3 regions of the Nodularia spumigena CCY9414 genome follow, and region 3 is predicted to be linked to each of the others. Evidence: predicted binding sites of a transcription regulator. Region 3 holds the regulator's gene; each other region holds the start of a gene.
What was found. Region 3 encodes NtcA, which controls nitrogen genes in cyanobacteria. Its sites were predicted from a motif close to TNTGTANNNNNNNNTACANA; they were not measured.
Positions count from the first base shown of each region.

Region 1 (6,697 bases), 130 kb from region 3:
TTTTGGTGACTGGGTTGTAGAAACATCTAGGGGATTAATTAAGGATGCTTATGTCAGGGATAACAATAAGCTAGGTGTTGTCATTTCTCCTCAAGTTAGCCCTAACGAGGTGCGACCTCTAGCAAAATCTTTAGTTCAAGGTTTTCAGAAAAACTTTCCCGATCAAAATTTAACTGTTTTGGTATATGGCCCGGACAAACAGTTGATTTTGACTACTCAGTATGACAGGGCGACTAATCAAATTCAGTATAGCTAATTTGATGGAAAACAAGGAGTAAGTAAAGTGACAAGTAGCGAAGAGTACAGACGGCAAATTATGCAAGATTTGTCTGGGGGTAATGTAGAATCTCTTGATGATGTTTCCTATGACAACTTTGATGATTTTGCTCAGAGGACAACACCTGACCAACGTCGTCAGTTATTTGGTAAGTCTGTAAGTCCTGAACGGATACCTCCGAGCCAAATGGAGCCAGAATTACAAAAGGCGATCGCCCAAATCAAACCCAATGAACGGGATGATGTAGCTAGGGCTTTTTTCAAAGAATTTAAATCGAGAAATTTAGACGACAAACGCTTAGAACAACAATTAAATCTTTCCACCCGCAACCCTAACCGAATGAGCGCTGATGATGTGAGTAAACTTGCATCTTTCGCTTATCACAACCACCCTGATATTTTCCGGGATGTACTGGCGGAACAACCAGCAATTATGAAGTTTCTCAGCAATCCCATTGTCGCCGGTTTGATTGGGATTGCAGCCGCTAAGTGGTTAGGTAGTCGCAAGTAAGTGAGAAAGGTGGGTTACGTTGCGCTTGAGCGTAGCCAACCCCCCACACCCTTCTTTTTGACAATACCGATAGATTTCTGCTGATTCCAATGATAGAAACTGGTTATCCTGCAATCTAGTTGAATCTGATATTCTGAAATTATTAAGCAATTCTTCACACTTCTCAGAATTCAGGAGTTAAATCGTGAAACTAACTGCCACAAGATTCCTATTTCTCGGTGTTGTCATTCTGGCATCTGTACCAGCAATTGCTCAAAATCAAGGTAATTCCTTTTCTGGTAGAGTTCAGCGAGTTTGGGAAGATGGATTTCGCTTAAACACCAGTGGTCGTTCCATCACAGTTGATACTTATGATATCTGTGGAGATAATACTACCCGGTCCATATCGGCTGGTGATCAAGTAACCGTGAGCGGCGAATTTGAGGTAGGCGAATTTGATGCCTTCTCTGTTACTAAAGCTAATGGTAAAAGTGTTTGCCAGTAGTTAAAATTACTAATTTTGTATAAAATAATAGAACCTCCCGAATTTAATTGGGGAGGTTCTCAACGTACTTATTTAGATGGCGAAACAATTAAACCTTTGCCAATTCTTGTGCAGGGCGCTTACTATTACGAATAGATGACACAGCTTCAGCGTAATCTGGGGCTTTAAATACAGCTGAACCAGCCACAATCGCATTAGCTCCAGCTTCCAAAACCTGCCAAGTATTATTAGCCTTGAGTCCCCCATCCACTTCAATCCAGGGGTCTAAACCGCGCTCATCACACATTTGGCGCAATTGACGGATTTTGGGCAATACACCGGGGATAAAGCTTTGACCGCCAAAGCCGGGGTTAACGCTCATAATCAGGATTAAATCGCACAGGTCGAGAACGTGTTCAATTAGCACTAAAGGAGTACCGGGGTTGAGTACAACGCCGGCTTTCTTTCCTAGTTCTCTGATTTGTCCCAATGTCCGGTGCAGGTGGGGGGAAGCATTATGCTCGCAATGTACGGAAATAATATCAGCACCTGCTTTGGCAAAATCTTCTACATACTTTTCTGGTTCCACAATCATCAAGTGGACATCCAGTGGCTTGGTTGTCACTGGGCGAATTGCCTCCACAACCAGAGGACCTATTGTAATGTTAGGTACGAAACGACCATCCATTACGTCAACATGAATCCAATCAGCTCCGGCGGCATCTACAGCCCGAATCTCGTCGCCTAGACGACTAAAATCTGCTGATAAGATAGATGGAGAGATCACAATGGGCTTTTGAGATGGTTTTTGGGTCATGGTTAGTGGGTTTTAAAGCGTTCTCGTCTGTAAGCATTGTAACAAAATCTTGAGCCAATTCAGATAACTTTGATCCCGTCCTGTTAAGACTGCAAAAGAAATACCCCTAAACAGGGAAGCAACCGAAATTATCTTGATAAACAATAATTAATAACTACTAACGAATTAACAACTAAACAATGGGCAAAAAACTAAGGTGGATAATTTGGGGATTGAGTGCTTCTTGCTTAAGTGCGCCTGTACTTGCTTCCTCTTTACAAAGTTCTATAGGCACTAATGGCATTGATGCTCTAAGATTACACCAACCTCCTTATGATCTATTGGGGCGCAAGATTGGCATTGGTCAGGTGGAAATTGGTCGTCCGGGAATGTTTGGGTTGGATAAGGCAGTATCGGAAAATCGTGCCATTTCCTTAGCAGCAGTGTTTTTACGCAATGAACCAGCTAAATCTAACACTGGTGTTGACTCCCACGCCTACAATGTTGCTGGTGTAATGGTTAGTCGAGATAAAGCTCTACCTGGAGTTGCCCCAAGGGCGCGATTATATTCGTCTGGGGTGGGTTCTACAAGAAACATGGGTCAGCCAGAAGAGTGTTTAACAGCACAACACATAGCTTTACAAAATGGTGGTGATGTCCGGGCGATTAATTTTAGCTTTGGTGAACCTCTTAGCCGTGATCCCCGTCCTAATCCTGTTTTAGACGGTCAGGCTTTACTAACTTTATGCCTAGACTGGTCTACTCGCGTTCATGATGTTCTCTATGCGATCGCAGGTAATCAAGGCAGAGGAGGTATTCCCATTCCCACAGATAATTATAACGGAATCAACGTTGCTTTTTCATCCCGCCGAGGAGGTATTTTTAATAAAGTTGACGTTTCCAATCTGGCTGCTAGCAAGCAGGGAGCCACTGCTCGGTTAGCTGGTAAGGAGTTTAATATCGATGGTCGTCGTTCTATCGGTTTGGTTGCACCGGGAGGTAATATTCCCATGCTCAATCCAGATGGTAAGTTGAATAAGGTGACAGGGACAAGTTTTGCCGCGCCTCAAGTTACCGCCACTGTGGCTTTGTTGCAGGAATTTGGAGACCGACAGCTACAGAATAAACAACGCTATTGGACTATTGATGCTCGCCGTCATCAAGTGATGAAGGCTGTATTGTTGAATTCAGCAGACAAGTTGCAAGATAGTGGTGATGGCTTGCGCCTGGGGATGACTCGGACGCTGATTGATAAACAAAATCAAAACTGGCTGGCTTCTGATGCTTATGAAGACCCCCAAATTCCCTTGGATGCTCAAATGGGAACGGGTCATTTAAATACTTTTCGAGCTTATCAGCAATTTAGCGCTGGTCAATGGCAGCCATCTAGCACAGTCGCTGCTGTTGGTTGGAATTATGGCACGGTGGATGTGGGTTCTACTGTAGATTATACCTTCGATAAACCTTTAAAACAGGGCAGTTATGCCAGTATTACTCTGACTTGGAATCGGTTAGTTGATCTAAATGATACTAATAAAAACAAGCAATATGATCTGGGGGAAACTTTTAGCGATCGCGGTTTGAATAACCTCGACTTATACTTAATCAAAGCAGATGCTCAAAATTCAGATGCTGGGGTTGTTTGTAGCTCAGTTAGTAAAATTGACAGTGTAGAACATATTTTCTGCCCTGTTCCTGCTACTGGTAATTATAAAATCCGTGTCCAGTTCCGTGAACAGGTCAACGAAGCCACTCAACCCTATGGTTTAGCTTGGTGGAGTGTTCCGAAATCTGCTTTAAATTGAAACAGGAGCTATACACTGTAGCTATGACCCCAAAAAAGTTGAGTTTTAATAGCTACCAAGTATGGGGCATTATTTATAACGAACATCACTTAATAAAGTTTCACGAATAAAATGTTCGATTTGATCCTAGAAGAGCTACTATTGATATAGTGCAAGGAGTGCTACCACTTCACCCAATGTTTGTTACAAGTAATTCTGGCAATGCTTCGCCCAAAGCCGTATTGCAGTTTTCAAATGTGGCAGCAAACAAGTGAACTGGTATTAACTTTTACAAAAAAGTACTTGAGTAAGCAAAATTCTCAAGTGCTTTTTTGTGTATAAAAAAATCAATAAAAATATTCATGAAGTAGAACAAGTCTATTTAAATTCACTGAAAAAGCATGGCGGGTAAATTCATTGTATTTGAAGGGGTGGAAGGCTGCGGAAAAACTAGCCAAATGCAGCTTTGTTGTCAATGGTTGCAAAATTTAGGTATCTCCGTGGTTGTGACTCGTGAACCAGGGGGAACAGAGTTAGGCTTACATCTGCGCCGGCTTTTACTAGAGAAGGTAGAGAATCAACCAATTGCTGAGGTGACAGAATTATTATTGTATGCTGCTGACCGGTCACAACACGTAGAACAAGAACTCAAACCCAATTTAGCAGCAGGAAAATATATATTGTGCGATCGCTACACTGATTCTACCACTGCCTACCAAGGTTATGGTCGGGCTTTGAACATGAGCTTAATTAATCAACTCAACTATATTGCTACTGCTGGGTTAGAAAGCGACTTAACTATTTGGCTAGATGTTGATGTGGAGGTGGGACTAGCTAGGAAACAAGGCGATAAGTTTGACCGTATTGAACAAGAGACAATTGATTTTCATCGGCGTGTTCAGCAAGGTTACTCAGAGTTAGCCGCATCTTATCCATCTCGCATTATACGGGTTGATGGTAGTTTAAGTCAAGCAGCAGTGCAAGAAATAATTCAGGAAATTCTGCGGGAAAAGTTGGAATTATGAGTTGATATCACGCACCAGGCGCACCAGGCGCACCAGAGGAGGAGGTGAGGAAATTTAACAGCGCTTTAATTGTGTTAATAAAACGACAATTTCATCCATTGATTGGCGGACAATTCTAGCGGGTTGTTCCGAATGATTGACAATTATACTGAAAGCTAAGGGCTGATAATTGGGCGAATTTACATATCCTGAAAGGGAAACTACACCTGTCATCGTGCCTGTTTTGGCTTGGACAATTCCTACAGCCGAGGTATCACCCAAGCGATTTTTTAAAGTTCCGCTTACACCCGCAACAGGTAAAGATGCCCGAAAAAGTTCAGCTTGTGGTGATTTTACCATAGCTTGTAAAGTTTGCACCAAAGCTTGGGGACTAATTAAGTTTTTGCGAGATAAGCCAGAACCATCTACTAATATATAACTTGTGGGATCTACTCCTAATTTAGTTAAACTAGATTTGACAACTTCTAAACCTGCATCAGCTGTAGTTTGATTATTTTCTAATGGTTGTTTAGCTAAAGCCCTCAATAAAGCTTCCGCATACAAATTATTACTATTAATATTTGTCTCTTTTAACAACTCAGATAAAGGTGGTGATTCTACTGCTGCTAGTTCTCTTTCATTTTTACCACTCGTACCATTAGACATCTGACTCACAGTAATTCCTGATTTTACCAAAGTTTGGCGGAAGTGTCGCAAGAAATTTTGCACGGGGTCAAAAACAGCGATCGCTCTCATAGTAGAATTAGAATTTACAGCCATTTGTCCTTGAATTCGCAACACTGGCCCTTTTAAGTCACGGCTAACTGCAACAAAACCCGATTCATCTTTCTCGGTAGTTACAGAATTATTTTCCACTCGCCACTGATATGCTTCAAAGGGTTCATTCCACTTGAGTTGTAATGGTTTTCCTATGGTTTGGGGGGAAACTGTAAATAGAGAAGCATTTTCATTGACAATTAAACTGTTAACTGGTGCGCCATAATAAGCGGCTAAGTCTTCCCATTCCCAACTCGGATGAACAATTTCACCTTGAAAATAACTATCGTCAGCAATTAACTGATTAATTTGCGTAATTCCTTGTTGCTGTAATTGCTGGGCTAATTCTTGCAGTTGTGGTACTTTTAAACTGGGGTCTCCTCTACCGACTACACGCAAAACACCATCGCTATCTTGATAAACAGAGGTACGAATGCGAAAATCTGCACCCAATTGTTCTAAAGCTGCGGCTGTTGTGAGTAATTTGGTGTTAGAAGCTGGATTAAAGTATTTTTCAGCATCTCTATTATAAAGAGTTTGTTCATCAGCCAGATTTTTGACTAAAATTCCCCAGCGCACTCGGTTAAATTCCGGGCTGTTTGTGACAGCATCTACTGCTGACTTTAGTTGGGCGGGACAAATTGTTTTTGTGCTGGTTGTCGGTGTGACTGGTGTTTGTATTTGCGCTTTAGCTGTTTGTTGAGTTACCGCAATTTGAGTACTCAGAAACAGCGACAGCAAGCTAATAGTGATTTTTTTAGACATTAATATAATAATTCGTCCTTCGTAGTTTTTATCCTATGATAAAAAAGGTTTTCTCTAACCGCACCAGGCGCAGAGGACGCAGAGAGAGAAGGAAAAGTTGGAAAAAATTGCTTAACTGAAATAGACATCGACCGAATTTAGGCGTTGCTGAATCAAAGTATGAAATGCCAAAATAACCTTTCTTCTTCTTCATACCTTTGCGCCTACCCTTCGGGAACGGCTTCCCTTCGGGACGCTGCGCGAACGCCGAATGCGCCTTTGCGTGAAACAAATTCATATTTGAAATCAGCAACGCCCGAATTTAAATATGCTTCACCTGAA
Region 1 covers NZ_CP007203.1:124,509-131,205, forward strand. Annotated here, with positions in the region: gene NSP_RS00580 (hypothetical protein) at 1-256, shown strand, start outside; gene NSP_RS00585 (hypothetical protein) at 284-787, shown strand; gene NSP_RS00590 (hypothetical protein) at 972-1,271, shown strand; gene rpe (ribulose-phosphate 3-epimerase) at 1,360-2,067, opposite strand; gene NSP_RS00600 (S8 family serine peptidase) at 2,247-3,851, shown strand; gene tmk (dTMP kinase) at 4,232-4,855, shown strand; gene dacB (D-alanyl-D-alanine carboxypeptidase/D-alanyl-D-alanine endopeptidase) at 4,910-6,376, opposite strand.
Region 1: the regulator NtcA is predicted to act here: its motif matches at 2,094-2,113, upstream of rpe (ribulose-phosphate 3-epimerase).

Region 2 (6,697 bases), 1.4 Mb from region 3:
AGATTTTCTTTCTGTTGATCATAGGTGCGATCGCACCTAATATTTTGCAATAATTACTCCCGGTGCGCTGATTTTGTCGGCGGAACAAAAGCCGGAACGGAAGAAGAGGGGTTCCTCTCAAGCCTACCCTGCTTTTATTATTAAAAAAAGTAAACGCACCTTGTCAAAAAAGCCAAAGTGCGATATCAGAATTATCCGCCAATACGGAATGGGTTTGTTGTCCCGCGATTTCTCATCGCTAGGGCTAGATACTAAATATCCTTCTCGCTCAACTCACGAGTCATATAATCAAAAGGTTCATCCACAAAGGCAGTATCAGCAATACCTGCGGCGGCAACTTGTGCCTTTACCATATCCTTGAGAATCTGGATACCAAAAACCGTCGGGCTAATAGGTACACTTAAAGAATTGTAAGTTTCCCGCAATCCTTGGAGTACACGTTCATCCAACACATTCATATTACCCGCAACCAAAGCATAGGTAGCATAGCGGAGGTAGTAGTCCATATCCCGTAGACAAGCCGCATAACGGCGAGTTGTGTAGGCATTTCCGCCAGGACGAATCAACTCAGGCTGTTCTTCAAATAACTTAACACTAGCCTGTTTTACCAGCGCTGCTGCATTCGAGTTAATCGCCGCCGCCGCTTTTACCCGTGCTGTGCCACTTTCAAAATAAGTTTTTAGGCTGTCAATTGCATTCCGGTCAAAATACCGTCCAGCAACGTCATAATTCTTAATCAAGCTTGTAACTGCATCACGCATTCTTTCTTCTCCCAATTAATGCTATCTATGGTTTGATATTAATTTGGTTGCATTTATGCACCAGTAAATTTTTGTGCCATGTATTTTATTTAAAATATGATGCGGCACAAAAACAATTCATCCGCTATCTAAGGATTCTATGCCAAAGTTGACCCCTATGAGATGAACTTTACGTTTTGTGCAGATGCGAGACAAAAGGTTAATATAACCTGTAATCCAGATAAGCTGTAGCAAAAAGTACAAAATCTTCTAATGTCCAGGATTTATGATATTTCAGGTGTGTCATCTACAACTTAGTTCAAATCATCTGGGTTAGGATGCTTTGGCAGATTCTGGTTTGATTTTAGGAAATAGGTAGAGAAGGAGTAACAATGACGACTGCAAAAGAAGTCTTGAAATTGATTCAAGACCAAAAAATTCAGATGATTGATCTGAAATTCATCGATACACCAGGAACTTGGCAGCATCTGACGTTGTACCAAGACCAAATCGATGAAAGTTCCTTCTCTGATGGCGTACCTTTCGACGGTTCCAGCATTCGGGGTTGGAAAAACATTAACGAATCGGACATGATGATGGTACTCGATCCCAACACTGCTTGGATCGACCCCTTCATGAAAGAGCCAACGTTAAGTATAATTTGTAGTATTAAAGAACCCCGCACAGGTGAATGGTACGGTCGTTGTCCCCGTGTTATTGCCCAACGCGCAATAGACTACTTAGTTTCTACTGGTCTTGGTGATACAGCGTTCTTTGGCCCTGAAGCAGAATTCTTTATCTTTGATGATGTCCGCTTTGACCAAAATGCCCATGAAGGCTACTACCATGTAGACTCTGTAGAAGGTGGTTGGAATTCTGGGAGGAAAGAAAGCCCCAACTTGGGTTACAAAACACGCTTCAAAGAAGGCTACTTCCCAGTATCGCCTGCGGATAGCTTCCAAGACATCCGTACCGAAATGCTGCTGACAATGAAAGATTGCGGCGTACCCATTGAAAAACAACACCACGAAGTTGCGACTGGTGGTCAGTGCGAATTGGGTTTCCGCTTTGGTAAATTAATTGAAGCTGCTGACTGGCTGATGACTTACAAATATGTCATCAAGAATGTTGCCAAAAAATACGGCAAAACTGTCACCTTTATGCCAAAACCAATTTTTGGCGATAACGGTTCAGGTATGCACTGTCACCAGTCCATCTGGAGAGATGGCAAACCTTTATTTGCTGGTGATAAGTATGCTGGGATGAGTGAAATGGGCTTGTACTACATTGGTGGTATTCTGAAGCACGCACCAGCACTTTTGGCCATCACCAACCCCACAACTAACTCTTACAAACGTTTAGTCCCTGGTTACGAAGCACCCGTAAACTTGGCTTACTCTCAAGGTAATCGTTCTGCTTCTGTGCGGATTCCTTTATCTGGCGATAACCCCAAAGCCAAGCGCTTAGAGTTCCGTTGTCCTGATGCGACTGCTAACCCCTACTTAGCATTTGCAGCTATGCTGTGTGCTGGTATTGATGGCATCAAGAACAAAATCCATCCTGGTGAACCCCTAGATAAAAATATCTATGAACTCTCTCCAGAAGAACTGGCGAAGGTTCCTTCAACTCCAGGTTCTCTGGAATTGGCTTTGGAAGCACTAGAAAATGATCATGCTTTCTTAACAGAATCAGGCGTGTTCAGCGAAGACTTCATCCAAAACTGGATTGACTACAAGCTGGCTAACGACGTTAAGCAGATGCAGATGCGTCCTCACCCTTATGAGTTTTACCTCTATTACGATTGCTAATTGCGATTAGTAGTGAATTTTTAGCCACCCTACGAGGGTGGCTTTTTTTTAATTATCACTATCAAAAATTGAGTTTATTACCATTTTAAAGCCAGGAACCTAGACTTTTCGTCTATTTTTGAAATCAATGAAAAGCCTATAAAATCAGCTTTTTGACTTTTGACTTTTGACTTTTGACTTTCGCGTAGCGGTGCTAGCTCATGGAAGCGTGGCTACTTTCATAAATCGTCCGAGTGGTCGGATCAATTTTCCCTTGAAGAGGACTCCAGTATTCAGCTAGTTCTTCAGGAAGACCGAGTTCCTGTGCTGCACGCATCAGCATTGATTGTTGACGATTCTTCACTTGCTGATATTGGCGCATTGCTAACGCACGAGTTCTATCTTGAATAGACATATCACAGTCCTCCTTATGGTTTTAGCTATAAATTATGAGCTATTTATCTCTTCAGTTCTTATATTAGCGAGATTTCTGTAGCTAAAGTTACAGAATTGCAATTTTGTAATAAAACTTTATGTTTCAGTGGCTGGAGATGACTATTTTCTAGTCAAAAGCTTCACCACAACTTTCTTCAGGCGGATTTTCTGAAATATAGAACCTCACCCCCAACCCCTCTCCTTACTAAGGACGGTATACACACAATTCCAAAAACCTTTCATTTGGTAGGGTGCGTTATGGACTTTAGTCCTAACGCACCGAAATTTAGGATGGTGCGTTGCGCTACTGAAATATAGAACCTCACCCCCAACCCCTCTCCTTAGTAAGGAGAGGGGAGATTGTCAAAAACCAAATTTGCACGTTGTTTCATTCACATTCCTAAGATAGATGATTTTTTCGTTACAATTTTTTACATATAATTATTAAAACAGATAAATATTCCCATATTCTTATGTCTGACACTTTAAGCAAGCTAACTTATCAGACCTTTCAACAAGGCAAAAGTTACTTTGGTCTAGCTCATAAAACTTTAAGTTCAAGGCTGATGAATCTCATTCATCCTACTCTAGGGCAAAAGGGCAAGCCCATTCCTAGGGAGGTTTTGTTCAAACTTCAACAAAAAATAAATCAGCTGCTAGAAACAGACTGGGAGGATGCCCAAAAAGGGGTATATCCCGAAAGCTTATTGTTTGACAACCCTTGGGCAGATTTTTTCCGCTACTATCCACTGCTATGTCTAGACATACCTCAAATCTGGGAACGAGCCGAAAAACAGAAATATCAAGAATTTTCGCCGGAAATAGAGACAGATGGTTATCCCAGCTATTATGTGCAGAACTTTCATCACCAAAGTAACGGCTATTTGAGCGACGATTCAGCCAATTTATATGATTTACAGGTAGAAATTCTCTTTAATGGGACTGCTGACCCCATGCGGCGGCGGATTCTTGCGCCTCTGAAACAAGGGCTGAAAGCTTTTGATGCGGTTCCGCCACGACAAATGCGGATTTTAGATGTTGCTTGTGGTACTGGGCGAACACTGAAGATGATTCGGGCAGCTTTACCTCAAGCATCTCTGTATGGTGTGGATTTATCACCAGCTTATTTGCGTAAGGCAAATCAACAACTATCGGAAATTCCCGGAGAGTTACCGCAACTTTTACAAGCTAATGCGGAAGAGTTACCTTACTTAAACGACTATTTCCATGCTGTAACTTCTGTTTTTCTCTTCCATGAGTTACCAGCAAAAGTACGGCAAACAGTGATTGAACAATGTTTCCGAGTCACAAAACCGGGGGGAGTATTTGTAATTTGTGATTCTATTCAACTGAGTGATTCACCGGAATTTGCTGTGACAATGGATTCTTTTGCAGAAGTCTTTCATGAACCCTACTATCGGGATTACACTCATGATGATTTGGTAGAACGTCTAGAAAAAGCTGGTTTTGAGAAGATAGAGGTGCAAGTTAACTTTATGAGTAAGTATTTTATTGCTCATAAGCCTGCTTAACTTGAATATCAGGGTGAGTATGTTCGCTCACCCGACAATAAAAAATAAATTCAGTAAGATGTCAGGTTTTCTTGGCATTTGTGGTTACACTGAACATCAAGTATCATGCAAGCTGTTTACTCTATTAGTAGGGTGGCTTACACGCGGAGGATGAAAGAATGAGGGTTTGGCTTGCTTGTTTTTTAGTGTTGTTCGCTTTTGCAGAACTGTTTGACTGGTTAAAAGCATTTAATCTACCGTTACCAATTTATATTTTGGGTGGGACATTTTTAGCTGTTGCTTCTAACTACGACAAGATTGTTGGCTCTTACTTCAGTGATGCAATTATTGAAACATCGCCCGAACAACCGCAGTTAAATTCGCCTAGCCAATCCCTTGATCCTATTTCTTTTGCTAGTCCTGTGGAACAAGTGCAAGAATCGGAAACACAATTTTAGGGAAGAGCAAAAAATAAATTCCCCGAAAATTGTCGGACGGGACAGCGCAAGCTAACTCACCCTTATTCGTTAAGGTTTTGTAACGTCCTAACCCACCCTACAATTTGGAGATTTCAAGCACTAGAATATTTCTTTACAGATATTGCTCAGAGCAACCAGTAAATTGCTAAATTTTGCTAAATTAAAGACAGTTTGAGTGAAAAGCTCATTAACCCCAATTCGGTAATTTTTTCCGAGTTGGCAACATTTACCAAATTTAGGCTACTACCGCAACGCCGTGATTAGTGGAATATTAAAAAAACTTCGAGCTGCGTTTGCTAAAGACAAGACATACCGTGATACTTTTTCCCAGAAGCCCTGGTTACAACTTATTTTAGTAACAAGCCTGGGAGTGACAGCTTTGGTATGGGGAGTTAGGGAACTGAAATGGTTACAGCCTTGGGAATTAAAAGCTTATGACCAAATGTTGCGATCGCGTCCTGTGGAACCACCCGATCATCGCATATTATTAGTAGAAATTACTCAAGAGGATCTAGCACAAGAGCAATGGCCTTTATCAGATGCCAAAATCAATCAGATGTTGCTCAAACTAGAATCCTACCACCCCAGTATTATTGGTATCCATTTTAACCGTGCCAATCAGGAAAATTTAGCAGTCAATCTCAAAAATCCCGAAAATATTATTAGCACTTGCCTATTTAGTAGCATAAACAGGCAAGAAATCCCCCCACCATCTAATTTTCCTGAAGATAATTTCGGCTTTAAGGATTTAATTCCTGATTACGAATCAGACCAAATTATCCGCCGCAGTTTATTATTTGCCCACTCTGAAGATAACAAATGTACAACTTCTTTCTCATTTGCTGCTAGATTGGCAGTTAATTATCTAGAAAAATTGGGTTTTTACATTGACTTTCCTGACCAATATAATTTTTCTATAGGTGAAACTTTATTTTCCACCCTCAAAGCCAATTCCGGTAGTTATAAAAAACTGGATGCAGCAGGTTATCAAATACTATTAAATTACCGCCACACTGAACGCATCGCTGAGAAAGTCACTCTTACACAAGTTCTTAATAATCAACTCGAACCGGATTTAGTCAAAGATAAAATAGTAATTATTGGCACAACTGCACCCAGTGTTAACCCTGGCTTAAATACACCTTACAATGCTGCACCTGACCAACCATCTAGAACCCCTGCTGTCTTAATTCATGCACAGATAATTAGTCAGATTCTCAGTACAGTGTTGGATGGAAGACCCCTAATTTGGTACTGGTCTGAAGGGTTGGAAATCCTTTGGCTGTGTGGCTGGTCAACCATAGGTAGTATTGTGGGGTGGCGAATGCGACATCCTTTGTTGTTGCTAGTCGTGGGAGGTGCAAGTTTAGCTGGCTTGGTAGTAATCTGCATAGTGGTATTTTTCCAAGCTGGTTGGATACCGCTTATCCCTCCAGCCATAGGTTTTCTTCTCAGTGGTGTGAGTACGATGATTTATACCACCTACCAAAATCAGCAGCAAACAAAGGTAATACTGTTAAAAATTGAACAACAAAATTCAGCAATTGAACAGTTAAATATTCTTTTAAAAGATACTCAAACTACAGCAATTCGTGACTTACATATTCACGCTACATCCACACCTATCATCCCAGAAAAAAGAACTGGTGATTTACTTTTGGCTGGACGTTACCAAATATCAAAAATTTTAGGGGCTGGGGGATTTGGTCGGACTTATTTAGCAAAAGATACTCAGCGTCCGGGTA
Region 2 covers NZ_CP007203.1:1,655,464-1,662,160, forward strand. Annotated here, with positions in the region: gene NSP_RS07245 (hypothetical protein) at 1-53, shown strand, start outside; gene apcB (allophycocyanin subunit beta) at 252-761, opposite strand; gene glnA (type I glutamate--ammonia ligase) at 1,133-2,548, shown strand; gene gifA (glutamine synthetase inactivation factor IF7A) at 2,742-2,942, opposite strand; gene NSP_RS07265 (class I SAM-dependent methyltransferase) at 3,436-4,494, shown strand; gene NSP_RS07270 (hypothetical protein) at 4,653-4,931, shown strand; gene NSP_RS07275 (CHASE2 domain-containing serine/threonine-protein kinase) at 5,209-6,697, shown strand, end outside.
Region 2: the regulator NtcA is predicted to act here: its motif matches at 3,017-3,036, upstream of gifA (glutamine synthetase inactivation factor IF7A).

Region 3 (6,697 bases):
CTGATTTAAGCGCTTTGTGTATTCATTTATCAGCCAAACTTGCGACTCTGCGAGCCAAAGAAGCAAGAATCTCCAACTCGCTGTTAGTCAGTCCTTTAACCGCCCGTGAGCTAGAAATTGCTGAGTTGGTAGCACAGGGGCTAACGAATGCCGAAATTGGTCGCAGATTGTGGATAACGCAAAATTCAGTTAAGCAAGCCTTGAAACGGATGTTTCGTAAGCTTGGTGTTTCAGCGCGGAGTGAGATGGTAGCAAAACTACACTTGATAGCTCTTAATTAGTCAATTACCCTGGGGGTTGAGCAGTCCCCCAAATTTTGACACTACGGGGGCTTGCGTCATTTTAATTAACCGATTTGTTTTCATGTAATTGTTGCATGAAAAAATCTTCTAAGGAATGACGAGATAATCTCATAGAAATAATTTGCCCCTTCATCAACCGGAGACTAGCCAGAAAATCATAGTAATCTTCTTGTAATGTCCCTTGCCAAGAACCATCACCCTCAAAAGCGAGATTATGTATCCACTGTTTCAACACCTCAGAGTCACCACCGCGACCTTTGATGTAGTATGTTTGATCACTGCCTAATAGTTCCTCTAGAGAACCAGAACAAATAACTTCACCTTTAGAGAGGATAGCAATGCGATCGCAAATTTGTTCCACTTCACTCAGAATATGGCTATTGAAGAAAATCGTTTTACCTGCGGCTTTCAGCGATAGAATAATTTCCCGCATTTGGTAGCGCCCTATAGGATCTAAACCAGACATGGGTTCATCGAGAAATATCAATTCCGGATCATTAATCAGCGCCTGTGCCATACCCACACGCTGTAACATTCCTTTAGAATAGCGACGCATCTGCTTTTTCCGAGCATCGACTAGGGATAAACCGACTAAATCCAGCAGTTCGGGAATGCGTTGACGTTGCACACTTGGGGGAATTTGGAACAAGCCCGCAGCTAGCTGAAGAAATTCCCAGCCAGTCAGATAGTCATATAAATAGGGATTTTCTGGAAGGTAGCCAATAAGTTGCTTAGTATGGCGATCGCCTAATGGCTTACCCAATAATAAACCCTTTCCCGAACTGGGGCGGATAATTCCCAACAACAGTTTTAAAAGGGTCGTTTTCCCAGCCCCATTTGGTCCTAATAACCCAAAGGTTTCCCCTTTGTAGACCTGAACAGAACAGCTTTTGAGAGATAAAACTTTTTGATTCAGCCAAAAACCCGTGCGATAAACTTTTCGCAAATCAGCAGTTAGGACTACTGGCGGGTTATCAATAGTATTCAGTTGATTATCAGGGATGTCTACACCAGTCTTCATGTCACAATTACCACCAACTTTGTCAATCATCACAAATTGAGTAGCTCAGTGGTTCCTTTAGCCTCACTATCCTATAGGATACCCTTAGAACTGGGAATTGTACCAGCACGACGGGGGTCAATTTCCACCGCCATTCGGGTAGCCCTAGCAAAAGCTTTAAATGTCGCCTCAATAATATGATGGGAGTTAATGCCATCCAATTGACGAATATGCAGTGTCATTTGGCTATGGTTGACCAATGCTACAAAGAATTCGCGGACTAGCTGGGTGTCATAGGTTCCCACGCGCTGGGTAGGAATTGCCAAACCATAGCTCAGATGAGGTCTACCAGAAAAGTCCAGCGCCACTTGCACTAAAGCTTCATCCAATGGAGCCAGAAAATTACCAAACCGAACGATACCTTTTCTGTTACCTAGAGCTTGACTAAAAGCTTGTCCTAAAGTGATACCCACATCTTCATTCGTGTGGTGGTCATCAATTTCCCAGTCTCCTTGGGCTTGGACATTTAAATCAATCAGCCCGTGGGAAGAAATTTGATGCAACATATGATCCAAAAACGGAATCCCGGTGGCTGCTGTACAGATACCTGTACCATCCAAATTGATAGTAACTTTTATATCAGTTTCGCCCGTGGTGCGATGAACAGAGGCAACACGAGCAGTGTAACTTGAATTTAGGCGATCGCTTGTTTGCATAGCTGGGGAATTTTAGATTTTAGATTTTAGATTTTAGATTTTGGATTGAACTGCAATCTAAAATCGCAAATCCAAAATCCAAAATTGATTGACCAATGACTACATCCCCATTATTTCATAGCCTGCATCTACGTACAAAACTTGCCCTGTAATGCCACTAGCTAAATCGCTAGACAAGAAAGCCGCAGTATTGCCTACTTCTTGCTGCGTCACAGTGCGTCGCAGGGGAGCTACTTCTTCTACATGGTGAATCATATCTAAAATTCCGCCTACTGCCGAAGATGCCAATGTGCGTATCGGCCCAGCAGAAATGGCATTTACCCGAATGTTTTGCGGTCCGAGTTCCGCCGCCAAATAACGTACACTAGATTCTAAGCCGGCTTTCGCGACTCCCATGACGTTGTAGTTAGGAATTGCCCTCACACCGCCCAAATATGTCAGGGTAATGATGCTACCTCCTTCTGTCATCAGAGGTTTAGCCGCACCACTTAACTGCACTAGCGAATAGGTGCTGATTTCTAAAGCAGTTTTGAAACCAGAACGTGAGGTTTCGCTAAAACCACCAGTCAAATCGTCTCTGTTAGCGAAGGCTAAACAGTGGATGAGGATGTCCAATTTTCCCCACTTATCCCGGACGGCTTCAAAGGTAGATTCGACCTGTGCGTCGTCTTGGACATTACAGGGAACAAATAAGCTGGGGTTGAGTGGTTCTACCAATTCCGCCACTTTTTTCTCCATTTTGCCTCGCTCATCTGGTAGGTAAGTAATACCCAAGTTGGCTCCGGCTTTGTGCAGTTGTTGAGCAATCCCCCAAGCAATGGAGCGGTTATTGGCAATTCCTGTAACTAAGGCGTTTTTTCCAGTCAGATTAAGCATATAAATTATGAATGTGATCAATCATTAGGAGCATATTTACAATACTAGAATCTGAGGCGAGTTTGTCTTGCTTCTGCACATAATTTGCAAAAATGATCATCAGGAGAACTGTTTTCTGAAAAGTTTCTCCAGATAATCCTGAAGATATTCTCAAGATATCGTGAACTTTTTGGGAAAAAACCTGACGACCACAACTGTGCGAGAACTTATAACAACTACTAGCTAAAAACAGCAAAAATTATGTATCATTATGAACAAATAACTATGAAGTTATGGATTTGAGTATAGGAATGTACAGAAAGGTTGACGGTGCTTTATTGATTTTTCAGGTGTATTCTTAGGTAATCAGTTTTTGTTTTTCCGGCATTGGGTAGGGGAAGGGAGATGATCGTGACACAAGATAAAGCCCTAGCAAATGTATTTCGTCAGATGGCGACCGGAGCATTTCCTCCAGTTGTAGAAACGTTTGAACGCAATAAAACAATATTTTTTCCCGGCGATCCTGCTGAACGAGTTTATTTTCTTTTGAAGGGTGCTGTGAAACTTTCCAGGGTGTACGAGGCAGGAGAGGAAATAACGGTAGCACTGCTGCGGGAAAATAGTGTTTTTGGTGTGCTGTCATTACTGACAGGAAATAAGTCAGATAGATTTTACCATGCAGTGGCATTTACGCCTGTAGAGTTACTGTCAGCGCCAATTGAACAGGTAGAGCAAGCGTTTAAGGAAAATCCAGAATTATCAATGTTGATGCTGCGCGGCCTTTCTTCGCGGATTTTACAAACAGAGATGATGATTGAAACCTTGGCTCACCGGGATATGGGTTCGAGATTGGTGAGTTTTTTGTTAATTCTTTGTCGTGATTTTGGTGTTCCTTGTGCAGATGGGATTACGATTGATCTGAAGCTATCTCATCAGGCGATCGCTGAAGCAATTGGTTCTACTCGTGTCACCGTGACTCGCTTACTAGGGGACTTGCGTGAAAAAGAGATGATTTCTATCCACAAAAAGAAGATTACTGTGCATAAACCTGTTACCTTAAGTAGGCAGTTCACTTAAAAGCAATCTCGGAGGTGGAGTGGCAAGTGTTGTGTTCTTAAAAATGACACCCATAGCTGGAGGTAAGTCTACAATCGTGAGTAATTTCAGCTATTGCCTATTTTCCATCCTCTGCAAGGTAATGAATGAAAGTAGTAGGCTGTATCTGGAACCAATTCGGTAGCTAAAGATGACCACCGGGTACATCCTGATCGCAGCGATTTTAATTTTGGGGGGCGTAATTGCCACCGTGGGCGATCGCATTGGCACACGAGTTGGCAAAGCACGCCTCTCACTGTTTAACCTGCGTCCTAAAAAAACGGCTGTATTGGTAACAATCTTTACGGGGGCATTGATTTCGGCCTCAACATTAGGCATATTATTTGCTGCTGATGAAGGATTGCGGCAGGGGGTATTTGAGCTAGAAGATATTCAAAAAGACCTGCGAAACAACCGGGAACAGCTCCAAATTGCGGAAACTGAGAAAAGTCAGGTAGAGACTGAGTTAAGCACCGCTAGAATTGAAAAAAACAAGGCACAGCAAGCGTTGCAGGTAATTAATCAGTCTTTGCAAGCAGCTAACGCTAAACAAAAAGCAACAGAAACTCAACTTCAACGTACCCAAAAGCAGTTAGGTGAAGTAGTAAATCAATATAAACAAGCCTTAACTGAACTGCAAAGCGTTTACGATCAAAGAGAGACTTTGCAGGGGGCTATTGAAGAACTGAAGGCAGAACGGGAACGACTTTATGCCCAAGCGAAAACAGCCATTGAGGAAGCTAAAACAGCTATTGACCAGCGCGATCGCAAAATTGCCCAACTCGATGGACTAATCAAACAACGCAATCAAGAAATTGCTTCGCGAGAGCAAGTGATAGCCACAAGGGAATCTCGCCTGAAAGAATTGGAAAAACAACAGAATTATTTAGAACAAGAAGTGGCAAGGCTGGAACAATATTATCAGTCATACCGTGACTTACGTCTAGGTAAGCTCGCCCTAGTTCGCAATCAAGTGCTAGCTGCAAACCTGGTTCGCGTCAATCAAGCCAGTGCAGCCCGTCAAGCGGTAATAGAACTTTTGCAAGCAGCTAACCAAAATGCCAACATTCAATTAACTGAACCTGGGGAAAATCCCACAAATAAAGAGCTGCTGCGCGTTACCCAGGAAAGAGTAGAACAACTCAGCCAGCAGATTAACGATGGTCAAGAGTACGTTGTGCGAATCTTTTCTGCGGGTAATTACGTGAGGGGAGAAAACCAGATAGAATTTTTTGCGGATGCAGCCCGAAATCAATTAATCTTTTCCGAAGGCGAGGTACTAGCTACAACTACTGCTGACCCCAAAACTATGACATCCTACCAGCTATCACAAAGACTGGATTTGGTGATTTCTGCTTCGGAATTTCGGGCGCGTAATGCCGGAATTGTCGAGGGTGTGTTAAGAGAAGGTTCTCATTTACGCTTTTTCTTACAATTAAGACAGTATGAGCAACCGTTAGAAATTAAAGCGATCGCCAGGGAGGATACTTATACCGCAGGGCCTTTAAGAATAAAGCTATTGGCAATTTTCAACGGTAAAGTGATTCTTAGCACCTAAAAATTTAAAAATAATTACATAAAAATATTACTCGAATTTAAGTGTATCTATTATGACTTTTAGTGAATTTTCACCAACACAACCAGTGATCTTGGGCTTCGATCCCGGTAAAGATAAATGTGGTCTAGCAGTCATGGGACTAGATAGGCAATTGTACTATCACCAAGTGGTGACGGCACAAAAGGCGATCGCGACCATTGAAACACTGCGTCAACAATTTCCCGTTTCCTTGCTAGTCATGGGTAATCAAACCACATCTAAACAGTGGAAGCAACAACTGCGAGAAGCATTGGTAGAGCAACTAAGTATAATTTTAGTAGATGAGCGCTACAGTACCTTAGAAGCACGCGATCGCTATTGGCAGATGTACCCACCCAAAGGACTCACAAAACTCTTACCACAGGGCATGAGACAGCCACCACGACCCATAGATGACATAGTTGCCCTCCTCCTAATTGAAAGATACTTAAATCGCCTAACTAGCAATAACCAATGACCAATGACCAATGACTAATGACTAATGACTAATGACCAATGACCAATGACTAATGACCAATGACTAAAGTTCAGCCCTAATAGTAAAAGCATAATCTCCCCCAGGTTCTAGCTGATAATCCTGTTTTTCTAAGAAGCGACCGAGTGGTTCTTTAATCAGGGCGCGACCTTGGGAAGGCTTAACAGACAGTTCTCCTCGGCGAAAATGCCATTGGAAATGCCACTCGAAGTTACCCGCACTTACTTCCCCCTCAAGAAAGCCGAGTTGCCACGATTGACGGATAATTCTGACATGGGCGGTAGTTTCTGGCAGACGTTTGGCACTCACAATGCTTTTTGTCACGTGTGGGATCACAGCCAAATAAATAGGCTACTTCTTTTATTTACCAAAAATTTGGGTTTAAAGCCTCTCTGCGAGACGCTACGCGAACGCCCTTGCAGGGCGACTTTCATTATGTTATCTTATTTTGCGTAGGAGATGTTGACGCAAATGATAGTTTTAGAATTTAAACTACGAGGCAAAACAACTCAATATGCTGCTATAGATGAGGCGATAAGAACGGCTCAATTTGTCCGCAACAAAGCTATCCGGTTTTGGATGGATAATAAAGGAGTAGGACAAAAAGAATTATATCGTCTAAGTAAAGCTATCAGACAAGAGTTTTCTTTTGCTAAT
Region 3 covers NZ_CP007203.1:250,768-257,464, reverse strand. Annotated here, with positions in the region: gene NSP_RS01175 (LuxR C-terminal-related transcriptional regulator) at 1-281, shown strand, start outside; gene NSP_RS01170 (ABC transporter ATP-binding protein) at 343-1,323, opposite strand; gene hisB (imidazoleglycerol-phosphate dehydratase HisB) at 1,395-2,018, opposite strand; gene fabI (enoyl-ACP reductase FabI) at 2,118-2,894, opposite strand; gene ntcA (global nitrogen regulator NtcA) at 3,279-3,950, shown strand; gene NSP_RS01150 (DUF3084 domain-containing protein) at 4,120-5,526, shown strand; gene NSP_RS01145 (pre-16S rRNA-processing nuclease YqgF) at 5,579-6,022, shown strand; gene NSP_RS01140 (DUF3146 family protein) at 6,086-6,349, opposite strand; gene NSP_RS01135 (RNA-guided endonuclease InsQ/TnpB family protein) at 6,512-6,697, shown strand, end outside.